DNA from 3 places in the Ensifer sp. Root142 genome. Region 2 is predicted to be linked to each of the others. Evidence: riboswitches for the same ligand, from Rfam matches in the RefSeq annotation. Region 2 holds a riboswitch; each other region holds the start of a gene.
What was found. A riboswitch is a leader RNA that binds a small molecule or an ion and turns the genes downstream of it on or off. The one in region 2 is predicted to bind cobalamin.
Positions count from the first base shown of each region.

Region 1: it holds a riboswitch for cobalamin, as region 2 does, so the genes downstream of both, nrdH (glutaredoxin-like protein NrdH) here and cobU (bifunctional adenosylcobinamide kinase/adenosylcobinamide-phosphate guanylyltransferase) in region 2, are expected to answer to the same signal.
Region 3: it holds a riboswitch for cobalamin, as region 2 does, so the genes downstream of both, ASD52_RS24160 (CbtB-domain containing protein) here and cobU (bifunctional adenosylcobinamide kinase/adenosylcobinamide-phosphate guanylyltransferase) in region 2, are expected to answer to the same signal.

Region 1 covers NZ_LMFK01000001.1:631,942-636,364, reverse strand. The annotation lists gene metE (5-methyltetrahydropteroyltriglutamate--homocysteine S-methyltransferase) at 1-1,004, shown strand, start outside; gene ASD52_RS03110 (hypothetical protein) at 1,183-1,854, opposite strand; cobalamin riboswitch at 2,299-2,525, shown strand; gene nrdH (glutaredoxin-like protein NrdH) at 2,827-3,048, shown strand; gene nrdI (class Ib ribonucleoside-diphosphate reductase assembly flavoprotein NrdI) at 3,066-3,482, shown strand; gene nrdE (class 1b ribonucleoside-diphosphate reductase subunit alpha) at 3,452-4,423, shown strand, end outside.
Region 2 covers NZ_LMFK01000044.1:343,517-347,939, reverse strand. The annotation lists gene ASD52_RS30190 (adenylate/guanylate cyclase domain-containing protein) at 1-891, opposite strand, end outside; cobalamin riboswitch at 1,201-1,607, shown strand; gene cobU (bifunctional adenosylcobinamide kinase/adenosylcobinamide-phosphate guanylyltransferase) at 1,745-2,269, shown strand; gene cobW (cobalamin biosynthesis protein CobW) at 2,273-3,337, shown strand; gene cobN (cobaltochelatase subunit CobN) at 3,409-4,423, shown strand, end outside.
Region 3 covers NZ_LMFK01000029.1:4,780-9,202, reverse strand. The annotation lists gene ASD52_RS24175 (glucoamylase family protein) at 1-785, shown strand, start outside; gene ASD52_RS24170 ((2Fe-2S)-binding protein) at 782-1,645, shown strand; gene ASD52_RS24165 (CbtA family protein) at 1,721-2,515, opposite strand; gene ASD52_RS24160 (CbtB-domain containing protein) at 2,713-2,889, opposite strand; cobalamin riboswitch at 2,932-3,201, opposite strand; gene ASD52_RS24155 (TetR/AcrR family transcriptional regulator) at 3,200-3,892, opposite strand; gene ASD52_RS24150 (NAD(P)H-binding protein) at 3,996-4,423, shown strand, end outside.

The DNA.
Region 1 (4,423 bases), on a different contig from region 2:
TCGGCTCCTTCCCGCAGACGTCAGAGGTGCGCCAGGCACGATCGCTGCATGCCAAGGGCGAGCTCAGCTATGTCGACTACCTCGCCTACCTGCGCCAGGAGACGGAGAAGGCCGTGCGCTGGCAGGAGGAAATCGGCATCGAGGTGCTGGTGCACGGCGAATTCGAGCGCAACGACATGGTGCAGTATTTCGGCGAGCAGCTCTCCGGCTATGGGTTCACTCAGAGCGGTTGGGTGCAGAGCTACGGCTCGCGCTACGTACGCCCGCCGATCATCTTCGGCGATGTCTCGCGCCCGAACCCGATGACGGTCGATTGGGCAACCTATGCGCAGTCGCTGACGGACAAGCCGATGAAGGGCATGCTCACCGGCCCGGTGACGATGCTGCAATGGTCGTTCGTGCGCGACGACCTGCCCCGGTCGATCGTATGCCGGCAGATCGCACTGGCGCTGCGCGACGAAGTCACCGACCTGGAAACGGCCGGTATCGCCGTGATCCAGATCGACGAACCGGCGCTGCGCGAGGGACTGCCACTGAGACAGGCCGATCGAAAGGCCTATCTCGACTGGGCGGTCGGGTGCTTCCGCATCAGCGCCTCCGGCGTCGGTGACGAAACCCAGATCCACACCCACATGTGCTACTCGGAGTTCAACGACATCATGGCGGCGATTGCGGCAATGGATGCCGATGTCATCTCCATCGAAACCTCGCGCTCGAAGATGGAGTTGCTCGGCGCCTTTATCGATCAGGCCTATCCGAACGAGATCGGCCCCGGCGTCTACGACATCCACTCGCCGCGGGTACCCACTGTCAACGAGATGGTGCATCTGATCGAACAGGCGACCGACGGTCTGACGCCGGCGCAGATCTGGGTCAATCCGGATTGTGGTCTGAAAACAAGGCGGTGGGAGGAAGTTCGCCCGGCACTCGTCAACATGGTGCAGGCGGCGCAAGCGCTGCGGCGATCCTTTGCTGCCGCCCGGCGAGAAGCCGCAAACGCATGATGGGCGACAGCACTATCGAGACGGCGCCGGGGGAACCCCCGGCGCCTGCCACCTGGGTGCAGCCTTGGACAAACGGGCAATGAAATTTGATCGAAGGCTACCTCAGAGGCATTATGAACCCGCCATCGAGCCATGCCGATATCTCAAGCAAATTACACCTCGACGGCGTCGCCTCTATTTACTCGCCCGGTCCATCCACAAACTTGCACGTTGCTTCCGTTATCCCTGCGTCGAGGCACTTCCACTTCTGTTCAACAAGATTCATTATCCTTGTCAGGAAGCGGGAAAAATCCTTGTTGTTAGAACTTCGCGTGCTGACTCCAAACACGTGAGCTTGCGCATCGGCAACACAAGTCGCTAGCTCCAATTCTCTTACATCATCGTTCGCTATAACGAGCCCTCTATCGAATAGTCCGTCCTCTGAGAAATTGATATAGGATGCGCAGTCGCCAGAACCGGCATTCGCAGAACCATCCAAAATACTCTTGACATCCCCATCGAAATGGAACGAGGCCAATTTTTTATAGTCTATTTTCCCGCTGACAATAATTTTATTTTCAAAAATTATACTAATTGAACTCTTCCCAAGTTTCGTTTCTGGTCTCGTATCAACTCTCGCCGCAACGGCTAGCAATTTTATGACAGAGAATGCCACGTCTCTTTGATTTAATGATCCGCCACTTAGACCAATTCCAATATACTCTGGAAAGGGTACAAAATGTAAGACTTCACCACGCATTGGGCCAAAAAAGTCATTATTTTGAGAGGCGTAAGCGGGAGCAGGAATGCTGCACACAACAGCCAGCCCGGCCAAAAAGAAATATTGCCTGACGATGCTTCTTTCAGTCACAGAACAAACCCTACAAGCTGGGGCCAGCCTTGAACGCCAGGAAGCGCATGCCCTACACTTCACGATCGTCTGCCCGCACTCGCCATAGCACCTGACCGCACCCGAAGCGAGAGCGCGGAGACTAACACAACCTTATCTCCCCAGCTCGCTTCGAACGCCAACATCGTGCCACACCTGATGCCGGTAAGATCGCACCGATGGCGCGGACCCATCGCGGGCCCTGTGAATATCAAGTCCTGGGCCGCAAAAGCTTCGACCGGCGCTCACGATCTGAATGGCACGGTCACGTTCCCAACTGGCGGCACTCACGAGATGAGTGTGCCGCCATCCACAGGCTTCGCCGACACTTGTCGTTTACTCCCCGCTATCCACACCCGAAAAAATATTGTCCGCCTCCCAGGTGGCTTCGACATGGAACCTATTGACGCAATTTTCCCGACATATACTATATCTAGTGTTCGAGGTTCTCCCGATTCGCAAGGATTGGGAGCGAAGATGGGAATACGGTGCCGTCGTAGCGATTTCGCTTGGCTAAGCCGTGGCTGCCCCCGCAACTGTAAACGGCGAGCAACTGTCCAGCATTCGGCCACTGAAGCATGATGCTTCGGGAAGGTCCGGACAGAAGCACCGACCCGTGAGCCAGGAGACCTGCCTCGATCGATAAACGTCCACGGGCGGGGTGTCCGGAGAGGTCAGAGGTGTGCATGGGGCAGGATGAAACCTGCCTGATCGTCTCGACGTCTCCCCGGAAGCGCCGTCTTCAACTTCGGGGTGAAGTCATGTCCGCGTCATCGAATTCCTATCATTCGCCAATGAAGAGGCGCGGGAAGCCGCGAATCTGACGAACAACCGCGCCCGGGTCTTCTCGACCCGAGCAAGCGGTCATCCTGCCAGTCCTGCATTTCGCCGGATCGCTTGTGCGTATCCGCATGCCTTTTCATGCCCAGATCCAGCCGACCAAACGAGGAAGAAATGAACGTCACCGTCTACAGCAAGCCCGCCTGCGTCCAGTGCACCGCAACCTATCGCGCGCTCGACCGCCAGGGCGTCAACTACGAGGTGATCGACATTTCGGTCGACCAGGACGCGTTCGAGACGGTCAAGGGCCTTGGCTACATGCAGGTTCCCGTCGTCATCGCCGGTCCGGAGCACTGGGCAGGCTTCCGCCCCGACAAGATCAGCGCGCTGTCCTGAAGCCGAGGTACGGCGCGATGGGGCTGATCGTCTATTTTTCTACCCGCTCGGAAAACACCCATCGCTTCGTCGGCAAGGTCGGCCTGCGCGCCAGACGCATTCCCGTCAGCACGACTGACGCGCCGCTCGACGTGCACGAACCCTATGTGCTCGTCGTCCCGACCTATTGCGGCGACGACGGTCGGGGTGCCGTGCCCAAACAAGTGATCCGCTTCCTCAACAATGCGGACAACCGCTCCCACATCCGCGGCGTGATTGCCGCGGGCAACAGCAATTTCGGCGCGACCTACGGGATCGCCGGCGACGTGATCTCGGCCAAGTGCCAGGTGCCCTATCTCTACCGGTTCGAACTGTTGGGAACCGATGAGGACGTCGCCAATGTCAAAAACGGGATGGAACGATTTTGGACGTCTCAACACTCGAACGCCCCTTGAAGGCGACGGAATCGGCGCTCGATTACCACGCGCTGAACGCCATGCTGAACCTCTATGACGAGGACGGCCGGATACAGCTCGACAAGGACCGGTTGGCGGCAAAGCAGTACTTCCTGCAGCACGTCAACCAGAACACTGTGTTCTTCCATAACCTGCGCGAAAAACTCGATTACCTCGTCACCGAGGGCTACTACGAGCAGGAGATTCTCGACCAGTATTCGTTCAACTTCGTGCGCGACCTGTTCGATCACTCCTATGACAAGAAGTTCCGTTTCCCGACCTTTCTCGGCGCCTTCAAATATTACACCAGCTACACGCTGAAGACCTTCGACGGGAAGCGCTACCTCGAGCGCTACGAGGACCGGGTCTGCATGGTGGCGCTGACGCTGGCGCGCGGCGACGAGGCGCTGGCGCGCGACATGGTCGACGAGATCATCTCCGGTCGCTTCCAGCCTGCGACCCCGACCTTCCTCAACGCCGGCAAGAGGCAGCGCGGCGAGCTCGTCTCCTGCTTTCTGCTCAGGGTCGAGGACAACATGGAGAGTATCGCGCGCGGCATTAATTCGGCGCTACAATTGTCGAAGCGCGGCGGCGGCGTGGCGCTGTCGCTCACCAACATCCGCGAGGCCGGCGCCCCGATCAAGCAGATCGAAAACCAGTCGTCCGGCATCATTCCCGTGATGAAGCTGCTGGAGGATTCGTTCTCCTACGCCAACCAGCTTGGCGCCCGCCAGGGTGCCGGCGCCGTCTATCTCAACGCCCACCACCCCGACATCATGCGTTTCCTCGACACCAAGCGGGAGAACGCCGACGAGAAGATCCGTATCAAGACGCTGTCGCTGGGCGTCGTCGTTCCCGACATCACCTTCGAACTCGCCAAGAACAACGAGGACATGTACCTGTTCTCGCCCTATGACGTGGAGCGTGTCTACGGCGTTGCC
Region 2 (4,423 bases):
TTCGAGGACGTATCGGACACCGAGTTCCTTGGACACCTGCCTGGGTGTCACCGCCCTGCCCTTGTAGGTGAAGGTCGAGTTACGCGCGATAACGAACAAGCCGGATACCTGAGCCAGCTCGGTGACAAGGCCATCGGTCATGCCATCGGCGAAATACTCCTGCCTGGGATCGTCGCTCACGTTGGCAAACGGAAGCACCGCGATCGACGGCTTGTCCGGCGCGGTCAGGTTCGGTGGTTGTATCTGGACCGTTTCCACAGGCGACTCCCAGGGCCGCCACCAGGCCACGCCGGCAGCAGCGCCGAGCACGACAGCAGACGTAACGAGTGCCGCCCAGCGCTTCGCGTGGCGCCCAGCGACCTTTACGCTGCCGGGGCGGGCTTCGTTCAGCCCCAGCCGGTAAGTCCGCACCGGCTTTTCGATATGCTTCAGGCGTTGTTCGCCGAGAAAGACGAAGCCGACATCGAGGTGCTTCTCGACCTGGTCGTAGGCGGTGCCGGAGATGATGATCCCACCCGGTTCGGCGAGGCTCTGCAGGCGCTCGGCAATGATCACTCCATCGCCGTGAATGTCGTCGCCTTCAACGATGACGTCGCCAAGATTGATGCCGATGCGGAATTCCAGTCGACCCTGATCGGAGCCGCGGCTTTCGGATTTCGCGCGCTGAACCTCCACCGCACAACGGACCGCCTCGACGACACTCTGGAACTCGACCAATAACCCGTCGCCCATGGTCTTGATCAACCGCCCGCGATGTGCGGCAATCCTTTGTTCGAACAGGCCGTGCAGATCGGCCTGAAAGCGGGCACACGTACCCTCTTCGTCGGCTTGGGTGAGCAGTCCATAGCCGGAAACGTCGGCAATCATCACGGCGGTGAGCCTGCGTTCCATCTGCCTTCCGGATAATCGAAACGACTTTCGGCTACTCTATCGCAATATCTGACGTTGCTAAAATAAAGTTCAGTTGCCGTGGAGCGTCCGCTCCGACGTCGACTACAGCGCCGCGCGTCTTACTGGACGCGCAAAGGTCGCTGTAACACTTTGAATTGCTGCATGTTTTTATCCTTAGGTCGAATACCATCTAAGGATAAAAACATGCAGGAGTGGCCTTTGCGGCCTGCTGCCGGCAAATTGTCGCGCGCCGCATCTCGACGGGTGGCGTGTCGCACGCGTCGATTGACTTTGCGGCGCCCGCTTCCTAATCATCTGACGTTGGATGGTTTCCCCGGATCGTGGCGATGCGGGGGAATAATTGGGAATGTGACGGATGGACCCAAATCGGGCATCCTTATCGCAGCCGACCCCGCGACTGTAGAACGGTCAGGGTTCGCCATCGGGCTGATAGCCGGCTTCCTTTCGATTGCATGGGGCAATCGAAGGCGGTTTGGAATTCAGCCGGAAAAGCCACTGGCGTGGCTTCGTGATCAGCCGGGTTGGACGCCTCTTCTTCTACGAATCGTCCGCCTTTCACGAAACCAGAAAACGCCGGGAAGGTGAGGCGGGCCGTTCGGGCCCAAGCATCGGTCTTCGCGTGATCACGCGGGGCGCGATGTGGTGGGCTCGTGACGCCGTGAGCCAGGAGACCTGCCGTCCGACAGGGGCATTCCGCCCGAAGGGAAGCCCGCTTCCCACGCCATCACGGAGGTTGTCTTGGCTCATCGATCGTTTCCCGAACGCGCCGTCGGCGCGGTGAAATCCTGTTGCCGCTCGAATTCGCGACCAAGCGCGTGAGGCTGCAACGCACATGAGCATTTCCCATGCCGGGCCGGTTCTGGTCCTCGGCGGTGCCCGTTCCGGCAAATCCAGCTTTTCCGAAAGGCTCGTCGAAGCCTCCGGGCTCGGCATGCACTATGTCGCGACCGGCCGTGCCTGGGACGACGAGATGCGCGAGCGCATCGACCATCACCGGGCAAGGCGCGGCGAAGGCTGGACGACGCATGAAGAGCCGCTCGACCTCGTTTCGCTGCTGACGCGCATCGATGACGAGAACCGCGTGGTGCTCGTCGACTGCCTGACGCTGTGGGTCACCAACCTGATGATGGAAGGGCGCGACATGGCGGCAGAGTTCGCGGCCCTTGCCGCTTTCCTGCCGGAGGCGCGGGCGCGCCTCATCCTTGTTTCCAACGAAGTCGGCCTCGGCATCGTGCCCGAGAACCGCATGGTCCGCGATTTCCGCGACCATGCCGGCCGGCTTCACCAGATCGTTGCGGAGAAATCCGCGGAAGTTTACTTTGTCGCGGCCGGATTGCCGCTGAAAATGAAGGGTTGATCCATGACCACTGCCAGAGCCAACCAGGGCAAGATCCCGGCGACCGTCATCACCGGCTTCCTCGGTGCCGGCAAGACGACGATGATCCGCAATCTGCTGCAGAACGCCGATGGCAAGCGCATTGCGCTCATCATCAACGAGTTCGGCGATCTCGGCGTCGACGGCGACGTGCTGAAGGGCTGCGGCGCAGAAGCCTGCTCGGAAGACGATATCATTGAGCTTACCAATGGCTGCATCTGCTGCACGGTTGCCGATGATTTCATCCCGACCATGACCAAGCTGCTCGAGCGCGAAAATCGTCCTGACCATATCATCATTGAAACCTCGGGCCTCGCTTTGCCGCAGCCGCTGATCGCCGCCTTCAACTGGCCTGATATCCGCAGCGAAGTCACCGTCGATGGCGTCGTCACCGTGGTCGACAGTGCCGCCGTTGCCGCCGGCCGTTTTGCCGACGACCATGACAAGGTCGATGCGTTGCGTGTCGAGGACGACAATCTCGACCACGAAAGCCCGATCGAGGAACTGTTCGAGGACCAGTTGACCGCCGCCGACCTGATCGTGCTCAACAAGACCGATCTGATCGACGCCTCCGGCCTCAAGGCCGTGCGCGACGAGGTCGCTTCGCGCACTAACCGCAAGCCAACAATGATCGAGGCGAAGAACGGCGAAGTTGCCGCTGCCATCCTGCTCGGCCTCGGCGTCGGCACGGAAAGCGATATCGCCAACCGCAAGTCTCACCACGAGATGGAACATGAGGCCGGCGAGGAGCACTCTCATGACGAGTTCGACAGCTTCGTCGTCGAGCTCGGCGCGATTGCCGATCCGGCAGGTTTCATCGATCGCCTCAAGGGCGTGATATCAGAGCATGACGTGCTGCGCCTCAAGGGCTTTGCCGACGTGCCCGGCAAGCCGATGCGCCTGCTGATCCAGGCCGTTGGCGCCCGCATCGACCAGTATTACGACCGTGCCTGGGCGGCTGGCGAGAAGCGCGGTACGCGCCTCGTCGTCATCGGCCTGCACGACATGGACGAAGCTGCGGTGCGCGCCGCCATCACCGCACTCGCCTAACTCCTTGAAGCAACGCAATTCCAGGAAAGCCATTTCACGCTTTTCCTGGAATTGCTCGAACGGACAGAAACATGCATCTGCTTCTCGCCCAGAAAGGAACGATCGCCGACGGCAACGAGGCGATCGACCTGGGGCAAACGCCGGCCGACGTGCTTTTCCTGTCGGCCGCCGACACCGAGCTTTCGTCGATCGCGGCGGCCCATGGCCGGCGCGACGGGGAGCTGAGCCTGCGCATCGCCAGCCTGATGAACCTGATGCACCCGATGTCGGTCGACACCTATGTCGAGCGCACGGCAAGGCATGCAAAACTCATCGTGGTCAGGCCGCTCGGTGGCGCCAGCTATTTCCGTTATGTGCTGGAAGCATTGCATGCCGCCGCCGTCACCCACCGCTTCCAGATCGCGGTGCTGCCCGGCGACGACAAGCCCGATCCCGGCCTCGAGCCGTTTTCGACCGTTGAGGCCGACGACCGCCAGCGCCTCTGGGCCTATTTCACCGAGGGCGGCGCTGACAATGCCGGCCTGTTCCTCGACTACGCCGAGGCGTTGATCTCAGACGCGGAAAAGCCGCAGCCGGCAAAACCGCTGCTCAAGGCCGGCATCTGGTGGCCGGGCGCGGGCGTCATCGGCGTCAGCGAATGGAAGGCACGTGTCCAAGAGCGGATGGTCGCGGGGGAGGGATTCGAACCCCCGACAGTCGGGATCTGCTTTTATCGCGCCCTGGTCCAGAGCGGCGAGACCCGGCCGGTCGAAGCGCTGATCGAGGCGCTTGCCGCCGAAGGCATGCGCGTGTTGCCGCTGTTTGTCTCCAGCCTCAAGGATGCCGTTTCGGTCGGCACGCTGCAATCGATTTTTTCCGAGGCGGCACCCGACGTGGTGATGAACGCCACCGGCTTTGCCGTTTCCTCGCCCGGTGCCGACAGGCAGCCGACCGTGTTGGAATCAACCGGCGCGCCGGTGCTGCAGGTGATCTTCTCCGGATCGTCGCGCGCGCAATGGCAGGCCTCGCCGCAGGGGCTGATGGCGCGCGATCTCGCCATGAACGTTGCCTTGCCGGAGGTCGATGGCCGCATTCTGGCGCGCGCCG
Region 3 (4,423 bases), on a different contig from region 2:
CCGGGCGGTTTCTTAAGTATCGATGGCAGGGCTACAGCGAGGCACTGCTGCTCTACGTGCTCGCGCTCGGCGCGCCGCACCATGCAATCGGCCCGGAGCACTACCGCGAATTCACGGCCGCCTATGCGTGGACCACGGTCGACGGTGCGCCGCATCTGCAGGCCGCGCCTTTGTTCGTCCATCTCTTTCCGCAAGCCTGGTTGGACCTTCGCGGCATTGGCGATGCGCCGATGCGTGACGAGGCGACTGATTATTTCGACAATACCTGCCGGGCGATCGCGCTGCAGCGAGCCCATGCCGAGCGCAATCCCGGCGATTTCGCCGGTTACGGCGGGGATATGTGGGGCCTCAGCGCCTGCGGTGGACCGGCGGGGCGGCAGCGGCTTGTCGATGGGCGTTGGCAGCGGATGCTCGGCTATGCGGCGCGCGGCGCGCCCGGTGGTCCTGACGATGGCACGCTGGCACCTTGGGCACCGGTTGCCTGTCTGCCTTTCGCTGCCGATGCGTCGCAGTCGGCACTCGCCGAGCTCGAGAACTGTTACCCGGACATTCTGTGCGAGAGCCGGTTTCCCGGCGGGTTCAATCCGAGCCTGCCCGGTGTGGGCCCGGAGGGTTGGGTCGACGACCGCGTGGTCGGGCTTGACCAGGGGCTTGTCGTGATGATGATCGAGAATGCCAGAAACGGTTTCGTCTGGGAGCTGACGCGCAGCATTCCGGCCATACGGCGCGGATTGCAGCGGGCGGATTTTCGCGGCGGCTGGCTTGAGACCAGGGAGACGGCATGAGCTTGGGCCACGAGCGGCAGGACGAGCGCCCGGCGGAGGACGAGGCGGACGCGGCGTTGCGCCAGAGCGCCCTTGGCGTTCTCGCGCACCTGCAGTCGTCTTTCCCCGAAGTGGGCTTTTCGCTCGGGGCCGCCGGCGACGTATTTCTTCCCGAGGCGCGGTTCTGGGTGGAGGAGGGCGTCGGGCTTGAAGACAGCCTTGCCTATCAGGATCGCTTTGCCGAGGGCATGGACGACAAGATCCGCGCCGCCCATCTGATTGCCTTTTACAGCAACCAGCTCACGCTCGCGCTTGGCGGCCTCTATCTCGGTGGGGGCATCGTGGCAGCCGTTCGCGGCCTTCGCTTCGAAGAATTTTCGCGGGCCTATGGCGAACGGCTTGTCGCGGCCAAGCGGTTTCATTTCAGCCTTGCCTTGCCCGCAGCCGGGGATCATGCCCCGGCGACTGCGGACGTCTTCGGCGAAACCTTCGCTGCGCATCTGGCGCCGATCGTCGTCATGTTGAAGCGTCGCACCGGCCTGTCCTCGGGCGCGCAATGGCGGCTTGCGGCGGATTCGCTTGCCGGTGGGTTCCTGGAGATCGGCCGCGTCCTCGGCGACGAGGAGACCGCGATGGCGAGGGCGCTGGCGATCGTCAAGCGCGCGGGTACGTCGCTATTTTCCGACAAGCTCCGTTACGAGGACATCGTGATCGAGATCGGCGGCAATCATGCGCTGTCGCGCACCTATCGCCTGCGCGGCGGCTGCTGTCTCTATTATCGAACGGAAGGTGGCAGCTTCTGCGACAGTTGCGTGATGCTGGCGCCGGACGACCGCCGCGCGCGGTTGCAGGCGCATCTGCTGGCATTGCAGGCGCGCTGAGACATCTCGACGACAAAGCCCCTGATATCGGCGATATCAGGGGCTCCGGGTTGATGGCGAAATCTGGCCGGTCTGTTACGCCTTGGCGAAACGATCGTTGATGAAGCCCGACACGACGCCGAGAACAATCCAGAACGCGAGCGTGGTGGCAAGGGCTGCCACGGCGAATTCAGCGCCGAGCACGGCCGGCACATTGCTGGAGATGTCCGACGGTTGCGGCGCGCCATAGACATGCGGTGCCGCGATCAGCACGAGGCCGATGATCTTGGCGGCGATCTCTTGCCGCAAGACCAGCAGATAGAGACCGGCGGCAGACAACAGCACGGTTGCACCCCACCAGACCTGGCGGTCGCCGAGTTCCGCGGCCGGGAAGCCCGGCAGTTCCGGCGGCAGACCGATTGCCGGCAGCATGTGCACGGCAAGCCAGCCGCAGGCGCCCCAGAGCGCGCCGTTCCTGAGCGTGATCGGGTAGCCGATGACGAGGCTGACGCCGGCGAGCAGCAGCGCGAAGCCGGAGCCGGTCACCAGATTGGCGATCAGCGTGCCGGAAAAGCGGCTCATGCCGAACATGATGCCGCCTTCCTCGTGTTCGCCCTCATGGGCGTAGGCAGGCGTGATCGGCGACAGGGCGTCAAGCAAAGCGCCAATCGGCGAAACCGCCTTCAGCGACGAATGCTGGTCGTGGTTTGCTGCGGCCGGATCGGCCGTTCCCGGCTGAACGGCTGGTTGTTCGCCGGCGGCCGGTGCCTCGCCTTCGAATTCTTCCGCGTGCAGGATCAGCGGTACGACGCGCAGTTCCTGGGCGCCGGTCATGAAGACACCGGCAATCAATCCAGCCACGATCGCGGCCAGAAGCGTTCTGACAATCATTTTCGATATCCCTCGATATCGGCGCGCCATGCATCTGGCAGGCAGCGCCGTGTCCCACTGGCAAATATGCGAACGGCTCCGTCCGGCAGATCTTCAATCTGCATCAGACGCGAGCAAACGCGTCCGGCTGTCTGCCGGAAGCGTTTTTGTCCGCAGCTATGTCGATGCGGAACGCAAGTCGCGTCCCGGAACATCGCTTAGTGGCAGGGGAAGCCATAGGAGTGGCGGGTGTCGTGCGCGGTATCGTGCAGCACGGCCGAGTTCGCCAGGCCTGCGCCGAAGACGAGGAAGCCGCCGATGAGGAGCGCGATGATACCTGCGGTCAGACGATCGCTGAGGGAGAGCGGAATGCTCGAAACTGTAGATGTAGCCATGACAACCTCCGTGATGGCGTCGGGATCTTTCCCGGTTTGGGCCCTATGCCCGCATCGACTGGCAGGTTTCCTGGCTCAGGACGTCGGGTGAGATCACCCTGGATTTGCCTCGCCTTCCCAGAGCAAGGGCCGCCCTCTCGCGGTCTTGTCTCCAGTGGCTTCTTCCGGATCGCTCCGGAACGGCGCATTCACGTCGCTCTACAGTCGCGGGGTCGGCCGTGATTTGAATGCCCAGCATGGGTCCATCCGTCACGTTCCCGTTTACTCCCGAAACGCGTTCGCGTTGCGGGAACCAATCGATCCACGATGATTAGGATCGCACCCCGGAGATGTCAATTAGACTTGCGCCGCCGCCCGGTCCATCCGCGACAAAATCACGAAGGATCATGCGTTTATAGGCTTCGACGATCTGGTCGCCCTCTGCTCTGGTGACGGAGACCGCAAGCCGCATCGTGCAATCGCCGAGATGCATGATCAAAAAGGCGGCGCTGTCGATCGTTTCGCGCGGCGTGTCGGGCGCAAACCGAGCCCAGACGTCGGCCAGAAGCTGGCCGCCGGCACGGCTTTGCAAAAGGTCGATCTCGCGCAGCGCCTTGTCGGCCTGCATCGCTGACCAGATGTCGCGCATCACAGGCTCGGCCAGGAACATATCGTAATAGATGTCGAACAGCATGGAGAAGGCGTCACGCAGTTCCGAGATCGACGTCACCTTGGCAAGCTCGGCCCCGATGCATTCATTGCAGACCGCATTGTAGCGCTCGGCCAGCGTGCGCACGATCGCCGCCTTGTCGGGGAAGTACTGGTAGAGGGAGCCGATCGAGATTCCAGCCTTTTCAGCGACTTCGCTCATGCGCATGGCGTCGCTGCCCTTCTCCTGGATGATCGCCGTGGCGCAGGAAAGGATGTGCTCGACGCGCTCGCGGCTGCGCTTCTGGCTGGGCGTGCGGCGCAGCGCCGGCTCGTCGTCAGCGGGGATTGTGGAAGGGCTTGCATCGGGAATCATGAGTAATGCTCACATTTTGACTTGACTCCTAAAATACGAGGATTTATCACATTTGCAAATGTGAGAGATGCTCATGTTTTGCAATCAACCTCAGGAGGAAGCGATGACTGACAAACTCACACTGGTTCTGGGCGGTACGGGCAAGACGGGGCGGCGGGTGGCGGCCCGCCTTGAGGAGCGGGGTATCGCGGTGCGCATCGGCGCCCGTTCGGCATCGCCTTCCTTCGACTGGACGGATGAGGCGACCTGGGCGCCCGTGCTTGAAAATGTCGAGCGCATCTATATCAGCTACCAGCCGGATCTGGCGGTGCCGGGCGCCGTCGAAACCATCCGCAAATTCTCGAGGCTTGCCGTTCGCTCGGGCATCAAGCGGCTGGTGCTTCTGTCGGGGCGCGGCGAGGACGAGGCGGAAGCGGCCGAGCGCGAACTGCAGGCCTCCGGCGCCGACTGGACGATCATCCGGGCAAGCTGGTTCTTCGAGAATTTCAGCGAGGATTTTTTGACCGATTCCGTTCGCAGCGGATCGGTGTT